Regions from separate parts of the Streptomyces sp. ITFR-16 genome, predicted to be linked through region 1. Evidence: riboswitches for the same ligand, from Rfam matches in the RefSeq annotation. Region 1 holds a riboswitch; each other region holds the start of a gene.
What was found. Region 1 has a riboswitch for cobalamin ahead of RLT58_RS05260 (CoA-acylating methylmalonate-semialdehyde dehydrogenase). Riboswitches for the same ligand answer to the same signal wherever they lie in the genome.
Positions count from the first base shown of each region.

Region 2: another riboswitch for cobalamin. It lies ahead of RLT58_RS34045 (prenyltransferase/squalene oxidase repeat-containing protein); the one in region 1 lies ahead of RLT58_RS05260 (CoA-acylating methylmalonate-semialdehyde dehydrogenase).
Region 3: another riboswitch for cobalamin. It lies ahead of metE (5-methyltetrahydropteroyltriglutamate--homocysteine S-methyltransferase); the one in region 1 lies ahead of RLT58_RS05260 (CoA-acylating methylmalonate-semialdehyde dehydrogenase).
Region 4: another riboswitch for cobalamin. It lies ahead of RLT58_RS28040 (cobalamin biosynthesis protein); the one in region 1 lies ahead of RLT58_RS05260 (CoA-acylating methylmalonate-semialdehyde dehydrogenase).

Region 1 covers NZ_CP134609.1:1,153,008-1,157,850, reverse strand. The annotation lists gene RLT58_RS05275 (hypothetical protein) at 135-803, shown strand; gene RLT58_RS05270 (class F sortase) at 856-1,458, shown strand; gene cobF (precorrin-6A synthase (deacetylating)) at 1,547-2,338, opposite strand; cobalamin riboswitch at 2,519-2,698, shown strand; gene RLT58_RS05260 (CoA-acylating methylmalonate-semialdehyde dehydrogenase) at 2,928-4,427, shown strand; gene RLT58_RS05255 (acyl-CoA dehydrogenase family protein) at 4,433-4,843, shown strand, end outside.
Region 2 covers NZ_CP134609.1:7,692,335-7,697,177, forward strand. The annotation lists gene RLT58_RS34040 (prenyltransferase/squalene oxidase repeat-containing protein) at 1-787, opposite strand, end outside; cobalamin riboswitch at 910-987, opposite strand; cobalamin riboswitch at 1,086-1,214, shown strand; gene RLT58_RS34045 (prenyltransferase/squalene oxidase repeat-containing protein) at 1,421-4,096, shown strand; gene RLT58_RS34050 (hypothetical protein) at 4,093-4,843, shown strand, end outside.
Region 3 covers NZ_CP134609.1:7,701,495-7,706,337, reverse strand. The annotation lists gene aceB (malate synthase A) at 1-1,530, shown strand, start outside; gene RLT58_RS34075 (3-hydroxybutyryl-CoA dehydrogenase) at 1,527-2,396, shown strand; cobalamin riboswitch at 2,560-2,776, shown strand; gene metE (5-methyltetrahydropteroyltriglutamate--homocysteine S-methyltransferase) at 2,938-4,843, shown strand, end outside.
Region 4 covers NZ_CP134609.1:6,329,998-6,334,840, forward strand. The annotation lists gene RLT58_RS28035 (cobyric acid synthase) at 1-319, opposite strand, end outside; gene RLT58_RS28040 (cobalamin biosynthesis protein) at 316-1,308, opposite strand; cobalamin riboswitch at 1,453-1,585, opposite strand; gene RLT58_RS28045 (hypothetical protein) at 1,746-1,979, opposite strand; gene RLT58_RS28050 (inorganic phosphate transporter) at 1,993-3,252, opposite strand; gene RLT58_RS28055 (class II aldolase/adducin family protein) at 3,488-4,147, shown strand; gene RLT58_RS28060 (alpha/beta hydrolase) at 4,214-4,843, shown strand, end outside.

The DNA.
Region 1 (4,843 bases):
GGGTGCTATCGGCTACTCAGGGTACTTGCGCGACGTTTTCAGAGTGTTACGCGATCTTTATTTGCCGATTCATGGCATCTCTTAGGCGTTCGCCTGATTCGTACGACAATCATCCCGGCTTGAAGGAGTTCGTCATGCGCATTTCCGCTACCGTCCGTTCCCGCAGTGTCCGCGCAGGTGCCGCCGTGGCCGCCGCGGTAGCCGTCGCCGGAGCCACCCTGGCCGGCGCGTCCACCGCCTACGCCGCCCCCGGCGACAGCGGCGACATCGACATCCGCTCGGTCGGCTGGAACTCTCGCGGTGGTGACGGCGTCGAGGTCTGCAAGTTCGTCCTCTCCGCCAGCAACTTCGAGTCGTTCCCGGCCGTGCCCTGGACGATCACCGCGCAGCCTCCGACCGTCCCCCCGGGCGACACCCTCCAGAGCACGCTGCCGCTCGTGAACGGCTCGGCGCGCAGCCAGGAGTACCTGCTCCCCGAGGGCACGTACCAGCTGGTGTGGATCGTCCCGGCGGGCCCGAAGCAGAAGAGCTTCCGCGTCGACTGCTCGAAGCCCGCCAACGGTGCGGGCGGCTCGCAGAACGGCGGCCGTGACTCGTCCGCTTCGGGTGCCGAGTCCGGTTACAGCCGTCCGTCGGGTGCGGTGCCCGCCGGCGGCGGCGGTGTGCCGGACCTGGACAGCGTCAGCTCCGAGAACGACTCGAACGTCGGCGCCACCGCCGCGCTGGCCGCCGGAGCGGCCGGGGCCGCAGGGCTGATCATGGTTCGCCGAGCCGCACGCCGCCGTGCCCGCAACGAGGCATAACGGCCGCAGCAGACGGCGGCGGCGGGGGCCGAGCCGCGCATGTCGCCTCACGATGACGCTGGGCGTGCTCTCCGCGCTGGTGAGCGGCATCGTGTGGGCGAGCTCGGACTCGCCCGCCGCCCGCGGCGGTGACGCCGCGGGCGGCGGCGACCAGCCGGCCCGGCAGGTGGCTCCGCACGCACCCCTGTCCCGCTCCCGCCCGGTGAAGATCACCGTGCCCGCCATCTTCATCGAGGCCCCGGTCACCGGTCTGGGGCTCGACAAGAAGGGCCATCTCGGCGCCCCACCGCTGAGCAGGCCGAAGCTGGTGGGCTGGTACCAGGACGGCCCCTCGCCCGGTGAGGCGGGGACCTCCCTCATCGTCGGCCACCGCGACACCGAGACGGGACCGGCGATCTTCCTCAACCTCAACGCGCTGCACCGAGGTGACACGGTGAAGGTCGCCCGGGCCGACCGGGTCACCGCCGTCTTCGTCGTCGACGAGGTCAAGACCTACACGAAGGACAAGTTCCCGGACGACAAGGTGTACGGGACCACCCGCCGTCCGGAACTCAGGCTCATGACGTGCGGCGGGCGCTTCAACAAGAAGAACGGCTACTCGGCCAATGTCGTCGTCTTCGCCCATCTGACGTCCCTGAAGAAGCAGACGGTCTGAGCCGTCAACGGTATGGAGCGGCCGGTGCCCCGAGCGGGCACCGGCCGCCCGCGTGTCCACCGGGACGGGGAGAAGGGCGTGGGGCCTGTCAGGCGTCCGGGCCTTCGGGGCGCCGCCGCAGCAGGTAGGTGTCCATGATCCAGCCGTGTTCGGCGCGGGCCTCGGCGCGTGTGTGCCGGATGCGGTCGGCGACCTCGTCGAGGGGGCCGGCGATCAGGATTTCGTCCGGCGTGCCGAGGTAGGCGCCCCAGTGGATCCAGACGCCGCTGCCCGCCAACTGCCCGAAGGACTCGTGGGCGTCGAGCATGACGACGATGTCGGAGTCGTCGGGCGGAAGGCCCTCGGCGAGGCGTCGCCCCGGGGTGATGTGGACGGGGCGGCCGACCCGGTTGAGGGTGATGCGGTGGCGGGCGGCGAGGGCGGAGACGCTGCTGATGCCGGGGACCACCTCGCAGGTGAAGTCCACCTCCCCGCGGGCCCCGATGTCCTCCAGGATGCCGAGCGTACTGTCGTACAGCGACGGGTCGCCCCACACCAGGAACGCCCCGCACTGTCCGGGCGCCAACTCCTCGCGGATCAGCCGGGCGCAGAGGTCGGCGCGGCGCCGGCGCCAGTCGCGCACGGCGTCGGTGTATCCCGCGTCCGATGCCTGGCGGCGGTCGCGCCAGGGGTCCTCGGCCTCGACGACGCGGTACGGCCCCGGGAGATGCTCATCGAGCACGTCCCGCCGCAACCGGGTGAGGGCGGATTTCTCCCGGCCCTTGCCGAGTACGAAGAAGACATCGGCCCTGCGCATGGCGCGCACGGCGCCGAGCGTGAGGTGGTCGGGGTCGCCGGCGCCGATCCCGATGACGAGGAGATGCCGGGCGGCGGTACTCATGCGCTGCTCCCGGTGGCCGTCCGCAGGGCGCGGTGCGGATCCGGGGCGAGCGGGTCCGCTTCGGGGCGGATGCGCATGCGTACACGGCCTTTCCGGTCCGGCGCCGGGTGGGCCGCGCGGGGCGGGGCCCCGGCTGCCACGCGTCGCGAGTGGCGGGGTGGACTTAGTAGGACGTCCAACTATATCTTCGGGGGACAAGGTCCGCGGTGCAGGGAAGCCGGTGTGAATCCGGCACGGTCCCGCCACTGTGACCGGGGAGTGTGCTGCCATCCACACGCCACTGGCGAGGTACTGCCGGGAAGGCGGGCGGCGCGCGGAGATCCGGGAGTCAGGATACCGGCCGCGGACGGTTCCGTGTTTTCCACGAGGATGGAGACGACACGCATGGCACCGGTCCGTACGCACACACACGACCCTGGTGATCCGGCGGGGCGCGCGCACATCCCTGCGCGCCCGTAGACCTCCGAGGCCCTCCGGCCCCACTGTCCGCTGTCCCACGGCATTCCCCGGCACCGCGCCCGCCTCTCTGCGCGCGGGCCGGCGGCTCGCCGTGCCGTCCCCGGATCCCACCTGACGAGAGCAGGCACCCATGGTCCGTGAACTCACCCATTTCATCGGCGGGAAGCACACCGCCGGTACGTCCGGTCTCTTCGGCGACATCCACGACCCCAACACCGGTTCCGTACAGGCGCGTGTGCCGCTCGCGGGCCGCGCCGACGCCGGGACGGCCGTCGCCGACGCCGTCACCGCCCAGCGGGAGTGGGGGCAGTGGAACCCCCAGCGGCGCGCCCGCGTCCTGCTGCGCTTCCTCCAACTCGTCGACGCGGAACGCGAATCCCTGGCGCGCCTGCTGTCGTCGGAGCACGGCAAGACCGTCGCCGACGCGCACGGGGACATCCAACGCGGCCTGGAAGTCGTCGAGTTCGCCGCCGGGATTCCCCATCTGCTCAAGGGGGAGTTCACGGACAACGCCGGCACCGGCATCGACGTGCACTCGCTGCGCTCCCCGATCGGTGTGGTCGCCGGGATCACCCCCTTCAACTTCCCCGCGATGATCCCGCTCTGGAAGGCGGCACCCGCTCTCGCCTGCGGAAACGCCTTCATCCTCAAGCCGTCGGAGCGCGACCCGTCCGTCCCGCTGCGGCTGGCCGAACTCTTCCTGGAAGCCGGTCTGCCGCCCGGCGTGCTGAACGTCGTCAACGGCGGCAAGGAAGCGGTCGACACACTCCTGGAGGACCCGAGGGTGGGCGCGCTCGGTTTCGTCGGCTCCACCCCCGTCGCCGCGCACCTCTATGCCACCGCCGCCGCCCACGGCAAGCGCGCCCAGTGCTTCGGCGGCGCCAAGAACCACATGATCGTGATGCCGGACGCCGACCTCGACCAGGCCGCCGACGCCCTGATCGGCGCCGGATACGGCTCCGCCGGCGAGCGCTGCATGGCGATCTCCGTCGCCGTCCCCGTCGGGGAGGAGACCGCCGACCGGCTCGTCGCCGCGCTCAAGGAGCGCATCGCCACCCTCCGGATCGGCCGCTCCGACGACCCGGACGCCGACTTCGGGCCCCTGGTGAGCCGGGACGCCGTCGAGCGGGTCCGGCGGTATGTGGACATCGGCGTCACCGAGGGCGCCGAACTCGTCGTGGACGGGCGGGACTTCACCCTCCCTGGGCACGAGGACGGCTTCTTCGCCGGGGCGACCCTCTTCGACCGCGTCACCTCGCGGATGCGGATCTACCGCGAGGAGATCTTCGGCCCCGTCCTGTGCGTCGTCCGGGCCGCCGGCTACGAGGAGGCGCTGCGGCTGCCCAGCGAGCACCCGTACGGAAACGGGGTCGCGATCTTCACCCGGGACGGCGACACCGCCCGCGACTTCACCCGCCGGGTGGACACCGGCATGGTCGGCGTCAACGTCCCGATCCCGGTCCCCGTCGCCTATCACACCTTCGGCGGCTGGAAGCAGTCCGGATTCGGCGACCTGAACCAGCACGGCCCGGACGCCATCCGCTTCTACACCCGCACCAAGACCGTCACCTCGCGCTGGCCCTCGGGCGCCAGGGAAGGCGCGAGCTTCACCCTGCCCACCATGGGATGAGCGCCATGACTCTCACCTCCCTCACCGAGGACCAGCAGGCCCTGGTGGAGACCACCCTCGACTTCGCCCAGGACCACCTGGCACCCCATGCCGTCCGGTGGGACCGCGACAAACACTTCCCGCTCGACGTGCTGCGCAAGGCCGCCGGGCTCGGACTCGGCGGCGTCTACGTACGGGAGGAGTCCGGCGGCAGCGGACTCTCCCGCGCCGACGGTGTCCTCGTCTTCGAGGCCCTGGCCTCCGGCTGCCCCTCCATCGCCGGCTATCTCTCCATCCACAACATGGTCGCCTGGATGCTCGACACCTACGGCGGCGCGGACCAGCGCGCACGGTGGCTGCCCCGGCTGTGCGCCATGGACGACCTCGCCAGCTACTGCCTCACCGAACCGGGCGCCGGCTCGGACGCGGCCGCGATC
Region 2 (4,843 bases), 6.5 Mb from region 1:
TGAACGCGCCGCTCGTGGGCACCAGTTTGCTCTTGAGGAACGCCTTGGCCTGCGTGATGTCGGTGTCCGTGTTCGGCACGCCGGAGACGCAGAGCGCCGCCATCGCGGCACCGGTCATGTCGATGTCGCTCGTGCTGCCGAGCTGGCCCGCGTCGCCCTCGGCCTTGCTGTAGTTCCAGCCGCCGTCGTTGTGCTGGTTGGCGCGGATGCGGGTGATCAGCGCGGAGCGCAGCGCCTGGGGTATGCGCTGCGCTCCGGCCTGGGTCTTCGCGCCGCCCAGGGCGAGCGCGGCGAAGACGGTGCCGTTGAAGTTGGCCGAAGGGCCGAAGTAGCCCGGCTCCGCCGTCTGCCAGTAGCCGTAGATGTCGCCGATCAGGTTGCGGGAGGCGGAGACCCGGGCCGGGTCGATGCCGGCCGCGTACGCGTTGAGGGTGGCGCGTTCGTAGTCGGTCACCACCGGTGTCGCCGAGGGCCAGCCCGCCGTGGCGAGCAGACCGCGGTAGACGGATCTCGCGTTCTTCGTGGCGTCGCCGCCCGGTGTGACGTCGACGGCCGCCGTACCGGCGGAGGCGAGCGCGCTGAACGCCCACTCGTTGGAGAGTCCCGCTCCGGCGTACGAACCGTCCGCCGCCTGAAGGGACTTGAGGTATGCGACACCGTTCGTCTTCGAGGTGGCGATCTGGGCCGGCGTGGCGGTCGCCGCGGCCGGCAGGACGCTCAGACAGAGCGCCCCGAGGGAGACGGTCGCCGTGAGGGCGAGACGGGTCGGGATGAGGGTACGGGGCATGGCCTGCTCCTGTGATGAGGGGCGCCGGCCGGGCCCCGCGTCCCGCCTCGAAGGCAGGGCAGCAGTGGCAGGGGCCGCCGCCCGAACGCGTGGACCGGCTTCCTGTGGTGCACCGCCGCCATGGGCATTCGGGCTCGGAGCGGTCCCCGCCGCTCCACACCGTTGCGCGTCAGCCCCGGCCTCTCACCGGGTTCCCCCATGTGGCAGCCCAGGACGCTACCCCAGGCCGTGCGGTCCTGCCAGCAGCCCCCGCGCCGCCCTCCGCGCGCTGCCACACGTCGTCTTGACGCCGTGTGCGGCACCGTGCTCCAATCCGCCTGATAAGCACGAGGTTCCAGGGGAAGCCGGTCGAAATCCGGCGCTGACCCGCAACCGTAGGCCCGGCATCCGCCGGGCGAGCCGGATTACCTGGGCCCTGATCTGCAGCGAGAAACGCCGTCGCGGACTACGGCGTGGTCGACAGCTCCACCCCGTGGTGACCTCTGGGGTGCGGGCGCCTCTGCCACGTTCCTGTCCTCGCGGCGCCAGGACGAGGGGGCCGCGGTGGGGACCGCAACGGCACAGCGAAGAGACCGACAGGCGGGGGCCCGTGCGTTCCTGGCCCTGATATCCGCGGCGTTCCTGCTGCTTGCCATGTGCGTGACACTCGTCACCGTCACCCCCGCCTCGGCCGACCCCCTCGGGGACTGCACGGCCAGCAGGGGCGCGATCGTCGCCGTCGACTTCGGTCCCTTCGGCGGCAAGGTCGAGCGCGGCTGCGACACGACACCGACGACCGGGTACGAACTCCTCCACGAGGCCGGGTTCACCACCGAGGGCACCCAGCACGACGGCCCCGCCTTCATCTGCCGTATCGGCCTCGGCTCCGGCACGCAGTACCCGACGACGGCCCAGGAATCCTGCGTCCTCACCCCGCCCGCCACCGCCTACTGGTCCTACTGGATCGCCTCGCCGGGCCAGAACAAGTGGACCTACAGCCAGTACGGGGCCATGGACCGCAAGCCCAAGGACGGCGATGTCGACGCCTGGGTGTTCGGCGGCACCGACATCGGCGGAACCACCGGCAAACCGGCCTTCACCCCGGACGAGGTGCGGGCCCAGGGCGGCACGGGGACCCCCGACCCCGGGAACACCCCCACCGTCGCGCCGGGGGCGATCGACCTCGCCGCCGCCTCGGCCTGGGTCGACAGCGCGCTCAAGGACGGCGAACGCGTTGTCGACGACGGCGCCGACACCCCCAACTACCTGCTGACCACCGAGGCGGCCTACGCACTCGCCGCCACCGGCGGCCACGGCGGTACCCTCGACAAGGTCACCGCCTTCCTCGCCGCCCACGCCGACGACTACGCCTACCCCTCGGGCGCGGGCCAGGCACCGGACGCGACCGCCGCCGCCCGCCTCGCCCTGGTGGCCGAGGCCACGGAGGGCGACCCGCGCCACTTCGGCGGCCACGACCTGATCGCCGGCCTCGTGGACAACGTCTGCACCACCGGCCCGACGACCTCCGGCTGCACCGCCCCGGGCGACTTCCGCAACGCCTCCTACGGCGACGGCCAGGCGCTCGCCGTCCTGGCCCTGCTCCGCGCCGACGCCGTCCCCCCGGCCGCGGCCGTCGAGCGGCTGACCCAGCTCCAGTGCGACGACGGCGGGGTCACCGGCATCCTGATCGGCCCCGACGAGTACTGCGACGGCGACCCCGCCACCACCGGTCTCGTGGCGCTCGCCCTGAAGGAGGCCGGCGGCCGGGACGCGGCCGTCGCCAAGGCCCGTACGTACCTGAAGAAGGCACAGAGCGAGAACGGTTCCTTCGCCGGCTACACCGGTTCCGCCACCGGCAGCGTCCACGCCACCGCGTACGCCGCCCAGGCGCTGCGCGCACTCGGCGACACCGCGCAGGCCGACGCGGCCGTCTCCTGGCTCTCGCGCGAGCAACTGGACGGCGGCGGCTTCGGCTTCGAGCAGGACGCCACCGACCCGGCGCTGTACGCGACCTCGCCCGCCGTCCTCGCCGGCGCCGGGACCGACCTCGTCCGCCTGACGGTGAAGGAGTCCGGGCCGACCGACCCGCCCACCACCGGGCCGCCCACGACGAAGCCGCCCACCACCGCCCCGACCCGCCCCGCCGGCGAAGGCCCCGACCTGAAGAAGGGCGTCGCCTACCTCACCAGCGCGGCCAACCTGAAGCAGGGGCAGTACTACGTCGCGGGGACCGGCTCGGGCCACGCGGACTTCGGCCTCACCATCGACGGTGCCTACGCGCTCGCGGCGACCGGCCTGAACAACGACAAGCTGCGCGGGATCGTCGACTTCCTCGACAAGGGCGGCAAGGACGGCGAAGGAAGAACCCTCCAGGACTGGACCGGGACCGGCACCGAGTACGCGCTCGGCGGGTCCATCGGCAAGGCCGCCCTGCTGGCCGAGGCCGTGGGCCGCGACCCCCGCGCCTTCGGCGGCAAGGACCTCGTCGCCGGACTCGATGCGGCCGTGTGCGCCGCGCCGAGCAAGGCGCCGGACCGCAGCTGCGCCGCCAAGGGCGCCTACACCTACGCCCCTTCCGTCTTCTCCCAGTCGCTGGCGGTCATGGCCCAGCTGAGAGCCGGTGAGAAGAAGGCGGCCCAGGACCCGATCGCGTACCTGGAGAGCCTCCAGCACGGCAGCGGTGCCTGGCCCAGCCTGATCCCCGCCACGGGCGACTCCGACGTCGACTCCACCGCCATCGCCGCGATGGCCCTGGACCTCGCCGGCGGCGAGAAGGCGGACCGGGCCGTCGACAAGGCGCTCGGCTGGATCGCGGGCAAGCAACTGCCCGACGGGGGCTTCCCCGGGGCAGCCGGTGACTCGGTCAACTCCGCCGCCCTCGCGGTCCAGGGGCTCTCCCTGGACGCCGAGCGCTACGACGCAGAGATCGCCAAGGCCCGTAAGTTCCTCGCCGGCCAGCAGAACGGCGACGGCGGGTTCAACGTGGCGAAGGAAGGCCAGCGCGGATCGGATCTGCGCGCCTCCACCCAGGCGGTGGGCGGGGCGACCGGCATCTCGTTCGGCACGCTGGAGCGCAGCCTCACCGGCACCGCACCCCAGCCCACCCCGAGCCCCGGCGCCTCCACCCCGCAGATCGTCACCCCCGACGACTCGACGGGCGGCACGGGCGGCATCGCCGACACCGGCACGGGCGGCTCCGGCGGAGGGGCACTGGCCTCGACCGGTGTGCAGGCCGTCGCCCTCGCCGGTTTCGCCGCCCTGCTCGTCGGCGCCGGATGGCGCGTGGTCGTCATGGGCCGTCGCCGGGCCGCCGCAGGGGAGCGGGCATGAGCATCCCGGCATGGCGCAGGGCCGTCCGAGCGGCGGCCGCCCTTCTGCTGTCCGCTGCCGCGCTGACGGCCAACGCCTCCTCGGCGGCGGCCGATCCGCAGCCGATGGGCCGGTGCACCACCACCTCCGGCGTCGTGCTCGCGGTCGACTTCAGCCACTGGGGCGGCCCCGTCTACCGCTCCTGCGGCACCACACCCACCACCGGGTACGAACTCCTCAACCAGGGCGGCTGGCGCACCACCGGCACCGGGCACGACGGCCCGGCGTTCATCTGCCGGATCGGCTACAGCGGCCACCGGGGCGGCAAGCAGTACCCCACCCCTCAGCAGGACGACTGCGTCCTGACGCCGCCCGCCTCCGCGTACTGGTCCTACTGGCACGCCGACCCGGGCGCCAATTCCTGGGAGTACAGCCAGCTCGGGGCCATGCTCTACCGCCCGAAGCCGGGCAGCGTCGACCTGTGGATCTTCGGCGGCACCGACATCGGCGGCACCGAGGGCCGGCCCACGCTCACCCCGGACCAGCTGCGCGCCCACAACACCCGGGCGCAGGGCAACGCGGGCAAGCCCGCCTCGACCGAGCGCGCCCCCGAGCTGCCACCGGGCACCGACACCGGCCCCCAGCCGTCCGAGCCGAAGAGACCGTCGCCCACCGAGCCGGCCTCCGCCAGGGCGAAGCCGTCCCCGAGCCCGTCGCCCAGCGCCTCCGACTCCCCGTCACCGAGTCCGTCCGGGACCGTCACGCCCA
Region 3 (4,843 bases), 6.5 Mb from region 1:
GAGATCCTCACGCCCGCCGCCCTGGAGTTCGTCGCCCGACTCGTCGACGCCTTCGCGGACCGCCGCCCGGCCGTCCTGAAGGAGCGCCGCCGGGTGGCGGCCCGGCTGGCCTCCGGCTCGCCGTTCGACTTCTCCCTCGTCTCCGCGGGCATCCGCGCGGACGACTCCTGGCGGGTGGCGCCACCCGCGCCCGGGCTGACCGACCGGCGGGTGGAGATCACCGCGCCGCCGGAGCGCCGGACGGCCGTCGACGCGCTCAACTCGGGCGCGCAGGTGTGGATGGCCGACTTCGAGGACGCGACCGCGCCCACCTGGGACAACATCGTCGGCGGCCAGCTGACCCTGCTGGACGCCGCCGAGCGCAGGCTCGACTTCACCACCGCCGGGGGCAGGCGGTACCGGCTGGACGAGCGGACCGCGACCGTCGTCGTCCGTCCGCGCGGCTGGCATCTGCTCGAAGAGCATCTGCACATCGGCGGACGTCCCGCCCCGGCGGCCCTCGTCGACTTCGGGCTCTACTTCTTCCACTGCGCACAGCGGCAGATCGACGCGGGCCGGGGTCCGTACTTCTACCTGCCCAAGCTGGAGAACCGCGACGAGGCGCGGCTGTGGAACGACGTGTTCGTCCTCGCGCAGGAACTCCTCGGCATCCCGCGCGGCACCGTCCGCGCCACCGTCCTGATCGAGACCGTCACGGCCGCCGTCGCGATGGAGGAGATCCTCTACGAGCTGCGCGAGCACAGCGCCGGGCTCAACGCGGGCCGCTGGGACTACCTCTTCAGCCTCATCAAGACCTTCGGCCACCGCACGGACTTCCTGCTGCCCGACCGGGGCCAGGTCACCATGACCGCCCCCTTCATGCGCGCCTGCACCGAGCTGCTCGTGCGCACCTGCCACCGGCGGGGCGCGCACGCCATCGGCGGCATGGCCGCCCAGGTGCCGGGCGAGGACCCGGAGGCCCACCGGGCCACGCTCGCCGCGGTGCGTCTGGACAAGGAGCGCGAGGCCGAGGACGGCTTCGACGGCTCGTGGGTCGCCCACCCCGGACTCGTCCCGGTCTGCCGCGAGGTCTTCGACGGGGTGCTCGGATCGCGGCCGCACCAGATCGAACGCACCCGGAGCGACGTCGAGGTGACGGCGGCTCAGCTCATCTCGGTCCGGCGCGTCAGCGCGCCGCCCACGCCGGAAGGGGTGCGGACCAATGTCGCGGTGGCCGTGCGCTACTTCGCCGCCTGGCTGCGCGGTCAGGGTGCGGTCGCGCTGTACGGGGTGATGGAGGACGCCGCCACGGCCGAGATTGCCCGCGTCCAGATCTGGCAGTGGCTGCGCCACCGGGTCATCGAGCGAGGGACGGTGACGGAGCTGCTGGAGGACGAGCTCGCCGCCCTGGGCGCGGAGTACCCGTGGGCTCCTCTCGACGAGATCCGCGCGCTCTTCGAACGGACCGCCCTGGCCCGGGAACTGCCGGACTTCTTCACTGCGGACGCCTACACCCGTCATCTCGTGCACCGCCCGGAAGGACAGTCATGAACGGCGACATCCGACGCATCGGAGTGGTGGGCGGCGGGCAGATGGGTGCCGGGATCGCCGAGGTGTGTGCCCGCGCCGGCCTGGACACCGTCGTGTGCGAGGCGGATGCCACCGCCGCCCGGGCCGCCCGCGAACGTGTGGCCGTCTCCCTCGGACGCGCGGTGCGGCGGGGCAAGCTGGACCGGGTGAGCGCCGAGGACGCCCTCGCCCGGATGATCTTCACCGGCAGCCTGGACGACCTGGCCGACCGTCAGCTCGTCGTCGAGGCCGTCGTGGAGAACACCGAGGTGAAGACGGAGATCTTCGCGGCCCTCGACAAGATCGTCGAGGACCCCGGGGCCGTGCTCGCCACCAACACCTCCTCCATCCCCGTGATGCGGCTGGGCATGGCCACCGGGCGCGCCGACCGCGTGCTGGGACTGCACTTCTTCAACCCGGCCCCCGTCCTGCCCCTGGTGGAGGTGGTCTCCTCGCTGCACACCTCCGGGGAGGTCATCGCCTCCGTACGGCACTTCGCCGAGCACACCCTCGGCAAGACGGTCGTCCGGTCTCAGGACCGGGCGGGGTTCGTCGTCAACGCCCTGCTCATCCCCTACCTCCTCGCCGCGATCCGGATGGCGGAGTCGGGGTTCGCCACGGCCGCCGATGTGGACGCGGGCATGGAGCTGGGCTGCGCGCACCCGATGGGACCGCTGAAGCTCGCCGATCTGATCGGCCTGGACACGGTCGCCTCCATCGCCGCATCCCTCTACGACGAATTCAAGGAACCCCTGTACGCCCCGCCGCCGCTGCTCCAGCGCATGGTGGAGGCGGGGCTGCTGGGCCGCAAGAGCGGCCGGGGGTTCCACCTGTACGACCGGGGCTGAGGGGCCCGGGTCCACCGCCGGGCCGAGGGGCCCGCGGTGCTGTGGAGAGGGGCGTACGGCGGCAAGGGATCCGTCGTACGCCCCCTCGGCGTGCCCGGCCCCCGGCGTCTCATTCCATGTTCCGGAATGTGAACAGTGGCGTGGCGGGGGTGGCACACCCTCTAGGGTGGTCCGTGCAGCTGGTTCGCCCTGTCCGCCAGGCAGGAGCGTCGTAAGAGGGAACCCGGTGGGAATCCGGGACTGCCCCGCAGCGGTGAGTGGGAACGACCGCCGTCATCAGCACTGGATCCGCCCGGATCCGGGAAGCGACGGCCAGTAGGAGTCTGCCCCGGCAGACGTGCCCGCGAGTCCGAAGACCTGCCCGTTGCCCGCACACGACCATTCGTGTGCGGATATCCCGGTGACCTCGTGGGCGGGTCGGCGTACACATCAGACGGAGAGACCGCACCGTACGGGTGCCGGAATCCGTCCGGTTCGTCATCCCTTCGCGTCCGCGTCCCGTCCCGGGATGTTCAGGAGTCATCTCGCGAAGGAGATTTCCGTGACAGCGAAGCCCGCAGCCGCGGCAGCACGAGCCACCGTGTACGGCTACCCCCGCCAGGGTCCGAACCGGGAACTGAAGAAGGCCATCGAGGGCTACTGGAAGGGCCGGGTCACCGCCGACGCCCTCCGGGAGACGGCGGCCGGTCTGCGCCGCTCCCACTGGCGGCAGCTGGCCGACGCCGGTGTCCACGAGGTGCCCACCGGTGACTTCTCGTACTACGACCACGTCCTGGACACCAGCGTCATGGTCGGTGCGATCCCGCCCCGGCACCGCGAGGCCGTCGCCTCCGACGCGCTCGACGGGTACTTCGCGATGGCCCGCGGGACCCAGGACGTGGCTCCGCTGGAGATGACCAAGTGGTTCGACACCAACTACCACTACCTCGTCCCCGAACTCGGCCCGGACACCGTCTTCACCGCCGACTCCGCCAGGCAGGTCACCGAGCTGAGGGAAGCCCTCGCGCTCGGCCACACCGCCCGCCCGGTGCTCGTCGGCCCTGTCACGTATCTGCTGCTGGCCAAGCCCGCCCCCGGGGTGGCCGCCGACTTCGAACCGCTCACCCTGCTCGACCGGCTGCTGCCGGTCTACGCGGAGGTGCTCGCCGATCTGCGGGCCGCCGGCGCGGAGTGGGTACAGCTCGACGAGCCCGCCCTGGTCCAGGACCGGACGCCGGCCGAGCTGAACGCCGCCGCCCGCACCTACCGTGACCTCGGCGCGCTGACCGACCGTCCCAAGCTGCTCGTCGCCTCCTACTTCGACCGGCTCGGGGAGGCGCTGCCCGTCCTGGCGAAGGCCCCGGTCGAGGGCCTGGCGCTGGACTTCACCGACGAGGCGGCCGCCAACCTGGACGACCTCGCCGCCGTCGGCGGACTGCCCGGCAAGCGGCTCGTCGCCGGTGTGGTCAACGGCCGCAACATCTGGATCAACGACTACGAGAAGTCCCTGGCGACGCTCGCGACACTCCTCGGCCTCGCCGACCGGGTCGATGTGGCCGCCTCCTGCTCCCTGCTGCACGTCCCGCTGGACACCGCGCCCGAGAAGGACATCGACCCGCAGATCCTTCGCTGGCTGGCCTTCGCCAGGCAGAAGACCGCCGAGGTCGTCACGCTGGCCAGGGGGCTGGCCCAGGGCACCGGCGCGGTGACCGCCGAGATCGCCGCCAACCGCGCCGACCTCGCCTCCCGCGCCCACTCCCCGATCACCCGCGACCCTGCCGTGCGCGCCCGTGCCGCCGCGATCACCGACGCGGACGGCCGGCGTTCCCAGCCGTACAGCGAGCGCGCCGCCGCCCAGCGGGCGCACCTGCGGCTGCCGGTGCTGCCGACGACCACCATCGGCTCCTTCCCGCAGACCGGTGAACTGCGCACCGCCCGCGCCGACCTGCGGGCCGGCCGGATCGGCACAGCCGGTTACGAGGAGCGGATCAAGGCCGAGATCGGCGAGGTCATCTCGTTCCAGGAGAAGACCGGCATCGACGTCCTGGTGCACGGCGAGCCCGAGCGCAACGACATGGTGCAGTACTTCGCCGAGCAGCTCACCGGCTACCTCGCCACCCAGCACGGCTGGGTCCAGTCGTACGGCACCCGCTACGTCCGCCCGCCGGTGCTGGCGGGCGACATCTCCCGCCCCGAGCCGATGACGGTGCGCTGGACCTCGTACGCGCAGTCGCTGACCGACCGTCCGGTCAAGGGCATGCTCACCGGGCCCGTCACCATGCTCGCCTGGTCCTTCGTCCGCGACGACCAGCCGCTCGGCGACACCGCCCGGCAGGTCGCGCTCGCCCTGCGGGACGAGGTCGACGACCTGGAGGCGAACGGCACCTCGGTGATCCAGGTCGACGAGCCGGCGCTGCGCGAGACCCTGCCGCTGCGCGCCGCCGACCACGCGGCCTACCTGGACTGGG
Region 4 (4,843 bases), 5.2 Mb from region 1:
CGCCGTGGTAGCCGCGGGCGCTCATCTCGCCGACCGCGCGCCCCATCAGGACGACCTGGCTGGAGCGGTCGCCGCCGGGCTTGAGGAGCACCGGGTTCATCAGGGCGGTCGGCTCCACCCGGGCGGCCTGGGCCTGCATGGCCTGGGCGCGGCCGATCTCGGCGCCCTCGCGGGTGACGAAGGAGTTCAGCGACATGTTCTGCGCCTTGAAGGGCGCGACCTTCACGCCCCGGCGCACCAGCCAGCGGCAGATGCCCGCCGTGACGACGCTCTTGCCCGCGTCCGATGTGGTGCCGGCCACCAGCAGCCCACCGCTCATACCGCTCTCCGTCCTGGGACCTGTGCATCTGGGGTACGGGTGAGGCGGCGGGCGGCGAGTCCCGCACCGAGGCGGGCCGCCACGCTGACGCCGAGGGCGAGCGCGCCGACCCGGCGCGAGAGGCGTACGGCCCGTTCGATGTCGGCGGTCTCCACCGCCCGGCCCGTCCCGCCGTTGAGGACGGGGCGGTGCTCGACCCGGCCGCCGTAGGCGAGAGTCCCGCCCAGGCGTACGCCGAGCGCGCCGGCGAACGAGGCTTCCACCGGGCCCGCGTTGGGGCTGGGGTGCTTGGCCGCGTCGGCCCGCCAGGCCCGGACCGCCTCCCGTGGCCGTCCCCCGGCGGCCACGGCGAGCAGGGCCGTCAGCCGGGCGCCCGGCCAGCCCGCGAGGTCGTCGAGGCGGGCCGAGGCCCAGCCGTAGCGCAGATGGCGGGGCGACCGGTGGCCGACCATCGCGTCGAGCGTGTTGACGGCGCGGAAGCCGACGAGCCCGGGGACGCCGCCGAGCGCGCCCCAGACCAGGGCGCCGACCACGGCGTCCGAGGTGTTCTCGGCGACGGACTCCACGACGGCGCGGGCGATCTGTGGCCCGTCCAGGGACTGCGGGTCGCGGCCGCACAGGTGCGGCAGCCGCTCCCGGGCGAGTTCGACGTCCCCGGCGGCGAGCGCGCCGCCGATGGCGCGGGCCTCGCGCCCCAGGGACGTACCGCCGACGACGGACCAGGTGGCGGCGGCGGTCAGCGCGACGGAGGCGGCGGGGTGGCGCCGCAGGGCGCGGGCGGCCAGCGCGGCGCCCCCGGCGGCGCCTCCGGCGCAGAGCAGGGTGTGCAGCGCGCCCCACCCGCGGTGGTCGCGCCACAGCCGGCGTTCGACGCCCGCCGCGGCCCGCCCGAAGGCGGCGACCGGGTGCCCCCTGCGGGGGTCACCGAGCAGCAGATCGCCGATCAGACCGGCCGTGGCGCCGTACGCGAAAATGCGATCGGCACGCACGGTTCAGCCGGCCGTCGCGCCTCGGAGGACCTTCGTACGGGCAACTGCTGGCGGGAAGGGCACAGGGACGGACGCACGGCGGCCGGGCATGGCGATATGTCCTCACTCAGGGTCCGCGCCCTGGTTCGACGTGACCGGCGACGAGAGTCTCCTGGCTTCCGGATCCGCAGTTCCCCCGGTCTTCCAGTCCGCTCGCGCGAACCGTGACTTCCGGTGGTGGGGGACTGCTCCCCGGTGACAGTGGCGGGACCGCGCCGGATTCGCACCGGCTTCCTCTGCTGTCGCCGTAATGGCTCCGGCAGTCCACCACGCTCCGCGAACACCCGTCAACCTGCCGTTGACCTGCGACGGCGCAGTGTGCGTAGACACACATCGGGCCGGACACACACGCGGTGTGTCCGGCCCGACGGGGAGGAGCGGGGAGAGGCCGGCGGGCCTCAGGCGACGATCAGATAGATGCCGTACGCGACCGCCGCGGCGCACAGCCCGAAGCAGACGTACGCGCCCGCGCGGGCCATCAGGAGCGACCCGCCCGGCTGTCCGCCCTCCGTGGCGGGTCCGGGCTGCTTGGAGAGTCCGACGATGCCGAGGGTGAAGAGGCCCACCAGGCCGACGGTGGCGACGAGAGAGACGCCGAAGACGGTGCCGAGGGCTGCCCAGTCGATGTGCATGTGTCCTTCGTCCTTACACCGTGGCCGGTCGGGCCGGGTCGGTCACAGGGGCGGCGGGGGCCGGGATGGTGGCCGTGAGGTCGTGGGCCTGCGCCTGGGCCGCCGCGGTGGGCGGCGGGCTGACGGCCGCGATGGCGGTGGTGACGACGCCCGCGGGTTCCGCGTCCGGTGCGACGTCCCCGTGGCCGACCGGCTTGCGGCGGGAGAGCACCCAGATCGCGCCGGAGCCCGCGATCAGCAGCGCCGCGACGACCACGACGCCCCAGGTGCCCTGCTTGGTGAGGAACTCGGCTCCCGCGCCGACCAGTCCGGCGGCCGGCAGGGTCAGGCCCCAGGCGACGAACATCCGGGTGGCGGTGGACCAGCGGACCACGCCCCCCTTGCGTCCGAGGCCCGCGCCCATCACGGCGCCGGAGCAGGACTGGGTGGTGGAGAGGGAGAAGCCGAGGTGCGAGGAGGCCAGGATGACGGTCGCCGCGCTGGTCTGGGCGGCGAAGCCCTGCGGCGGCTTCAGCTCGGTCAGGCCGCTGCCCATGGTGCGGATGATGCGCCAGCCGCCGAGGTAGGTGCCGAGTGCGATGGCGAGGCCGGCGCAGACGATGACCCAGACCGGCGGGTTGGAGCCGGGGGCGAGGACACCGCCGGTGACCAGGGCGAGCGTGATGATGCCCATGGTCTTCTGCGCGTCGTTGGTGCCGTGGGCGAGGGAGACCAGGCCGGCCGAGGCGATCTGCCCGGCACGGTAGCCCTTGGCGGTCGCCTTCTCCTGGGCGCCGCCCGTGACTTTCCCGCCGATCCGGTACGTGAGCCGGGTGGCCAGCAGCGCGGCGAGACCGGCGACGACCGGGGCGGCGACGGCGGGGAGCAGCACCTTGGTGACGACGGTGCCGCCGTCGACCGACGACCAGCCGGCGGACATCACCGCGGCGCCGATCAGGCCGCCGAACAGTGCGTGGGAGGAACTGGACGGGAGGCCGACCAGCCAGGTCAGGAGGTTCCACAGGATCGCGCCGACGAGCGCGGCGAAGATGACCTCGGTTCTGAGGCCGTCCTCGTTGATGATCCCGCCGGAGATCGTCTTGGCGACCTCCACCGACAGGAACGCGCCGACGAGGTTGAGAACGGCGGACATGGCGACCGCTGTCTTGGGTTTGAGTGCGCCGGTCGAGATGGTGGTGGCCATCGCGTTGGCGGTGTCGTGGAAACCGTTCGTGAAATCGAACACTAGAGCTGTCACGATCACAATCGCGAGCAGCAGCGTGATGTGTTCCATTTACCCAGGCAATCGTTCGACGTCAGTGGCACGTGGACCGTAGGCAACCTGAGTGAACGGAAGATGAACTGAGCAGGGCGTTGTGGTGACCCCAACCGGAGTGCCGCCGCCCTGTTCCGTCACCGTGTGATCACGGGTGGAGGGCACAGGGCAGTGTGGGCCCCGAATCCGGGGCCGGCGCGGCCCGTGGGGGAGGGGCGGTGACGGGCCGCTCATCCGGTGAAAGGATCTTCGTATGAGCGACGGATGGCGGGATTCGATCGAACTGGCCTGGGACGCGGTCGTCACCACGGCCCGCAGGACGGCGTCCGAGGGGCTCGTCGTCGGGACCTCGGGCAACGTCTCGGTCCGGGTCGGCGAAACGGTGCTGGTCACCCCGAGCGGAGTGCCCTACGACCGGCTCCGCCCCGAGGACGCCGTCGGCGTCGACCTGGACGGCAACCGGGTCATCGGCGAGCTGGCCCCCACCAGCGAACTCCCGCTCCATCTCGCGGTCTACCGGAACACCGGCGCCGCCGCCGTCGTGCACACCCACGCGGTGCACGCCACGGCCGTCTCCACCCTGGTCACCGAGGTCCCCTCGGTGCACTACGCCGCCGCGCTGCTCGGCGGCCCCGTCCGCGTCGCCGCCTACGCCCGCTACGGCACCGGTGAACTGGCCGCGAACATGCTCACCGCCCTGCGCGACCGCACCGGCTGCCTGCTCGCCAACCACGGCACGGTCACCTTCGGCGCCACCCCCGACGAGGCCTACGACCGCACCGCCCAGCTCGAATGGCTCTGCCGCGTCTGGCTCGCCGCCGGCTCCGTGCCCGGCCGCACTCCCGCCCTGCTGACACCGGACCAGCTGGCCGAGGTCCAGGAGGCACTGAAGGGGTACGGACAGCCGGGCTGAGGCCCCCGGCCACCGGACGGCCCCCGCCCACTGGCAGGGTGCGGTCCGGCCCAGGAGACTGAAGCGGTGCGCCCGGCAACAGCGACGGCAGCGGCCGTCACCTCCCTCCTCGGCGCCGGTGCGGCAGCGGTCGCGGCCGGCCGGTACGCCGGCGACGTCGCCCTCAAGACGCCGTCCGGCCGACCGCTGCCCGCAGACCGCGAACTCACCGTGCACGCGACGGCGGCCGGACAGGTCACCCTGACCCGGTCCTTCACGTCCCTGCGCCCCGGCACCTACGGGCTGACCGGCGAGGGCGTCCACGCCGTCGCCGGCCCCGTGATCGACCAGGCCCACCAGGCCCCCGACACCGTCGTGCGCCGGCTGGAACGCGTCGGCCGGGGCACCCTGGTGCCCGGCGCCAAGGTCCGGCTCACCCCCGCCCTGTACAGCGGCGACCCCGGCACAGCCCTCGGCCTCGACTTCCGCGAGGTGGAGATCCCCGGCGAACTCGGCGGACTGCCCGCCTGGTTCGTGCCCGGCCCCCGCGACACCTGGGTGATCACGGTGCACGGCCTCGGCACCACCCGCGAGCACCCCCTCAACGTGACGGGCTTCCTGCACGGACAGCAGCTGCCCGTGCTCGACCTCGCCTACCGGGGCGACGCCGGGGCCCCGCGCAATCCGGACGGGCTCAGCCACCTCGGCGAGTCCGAA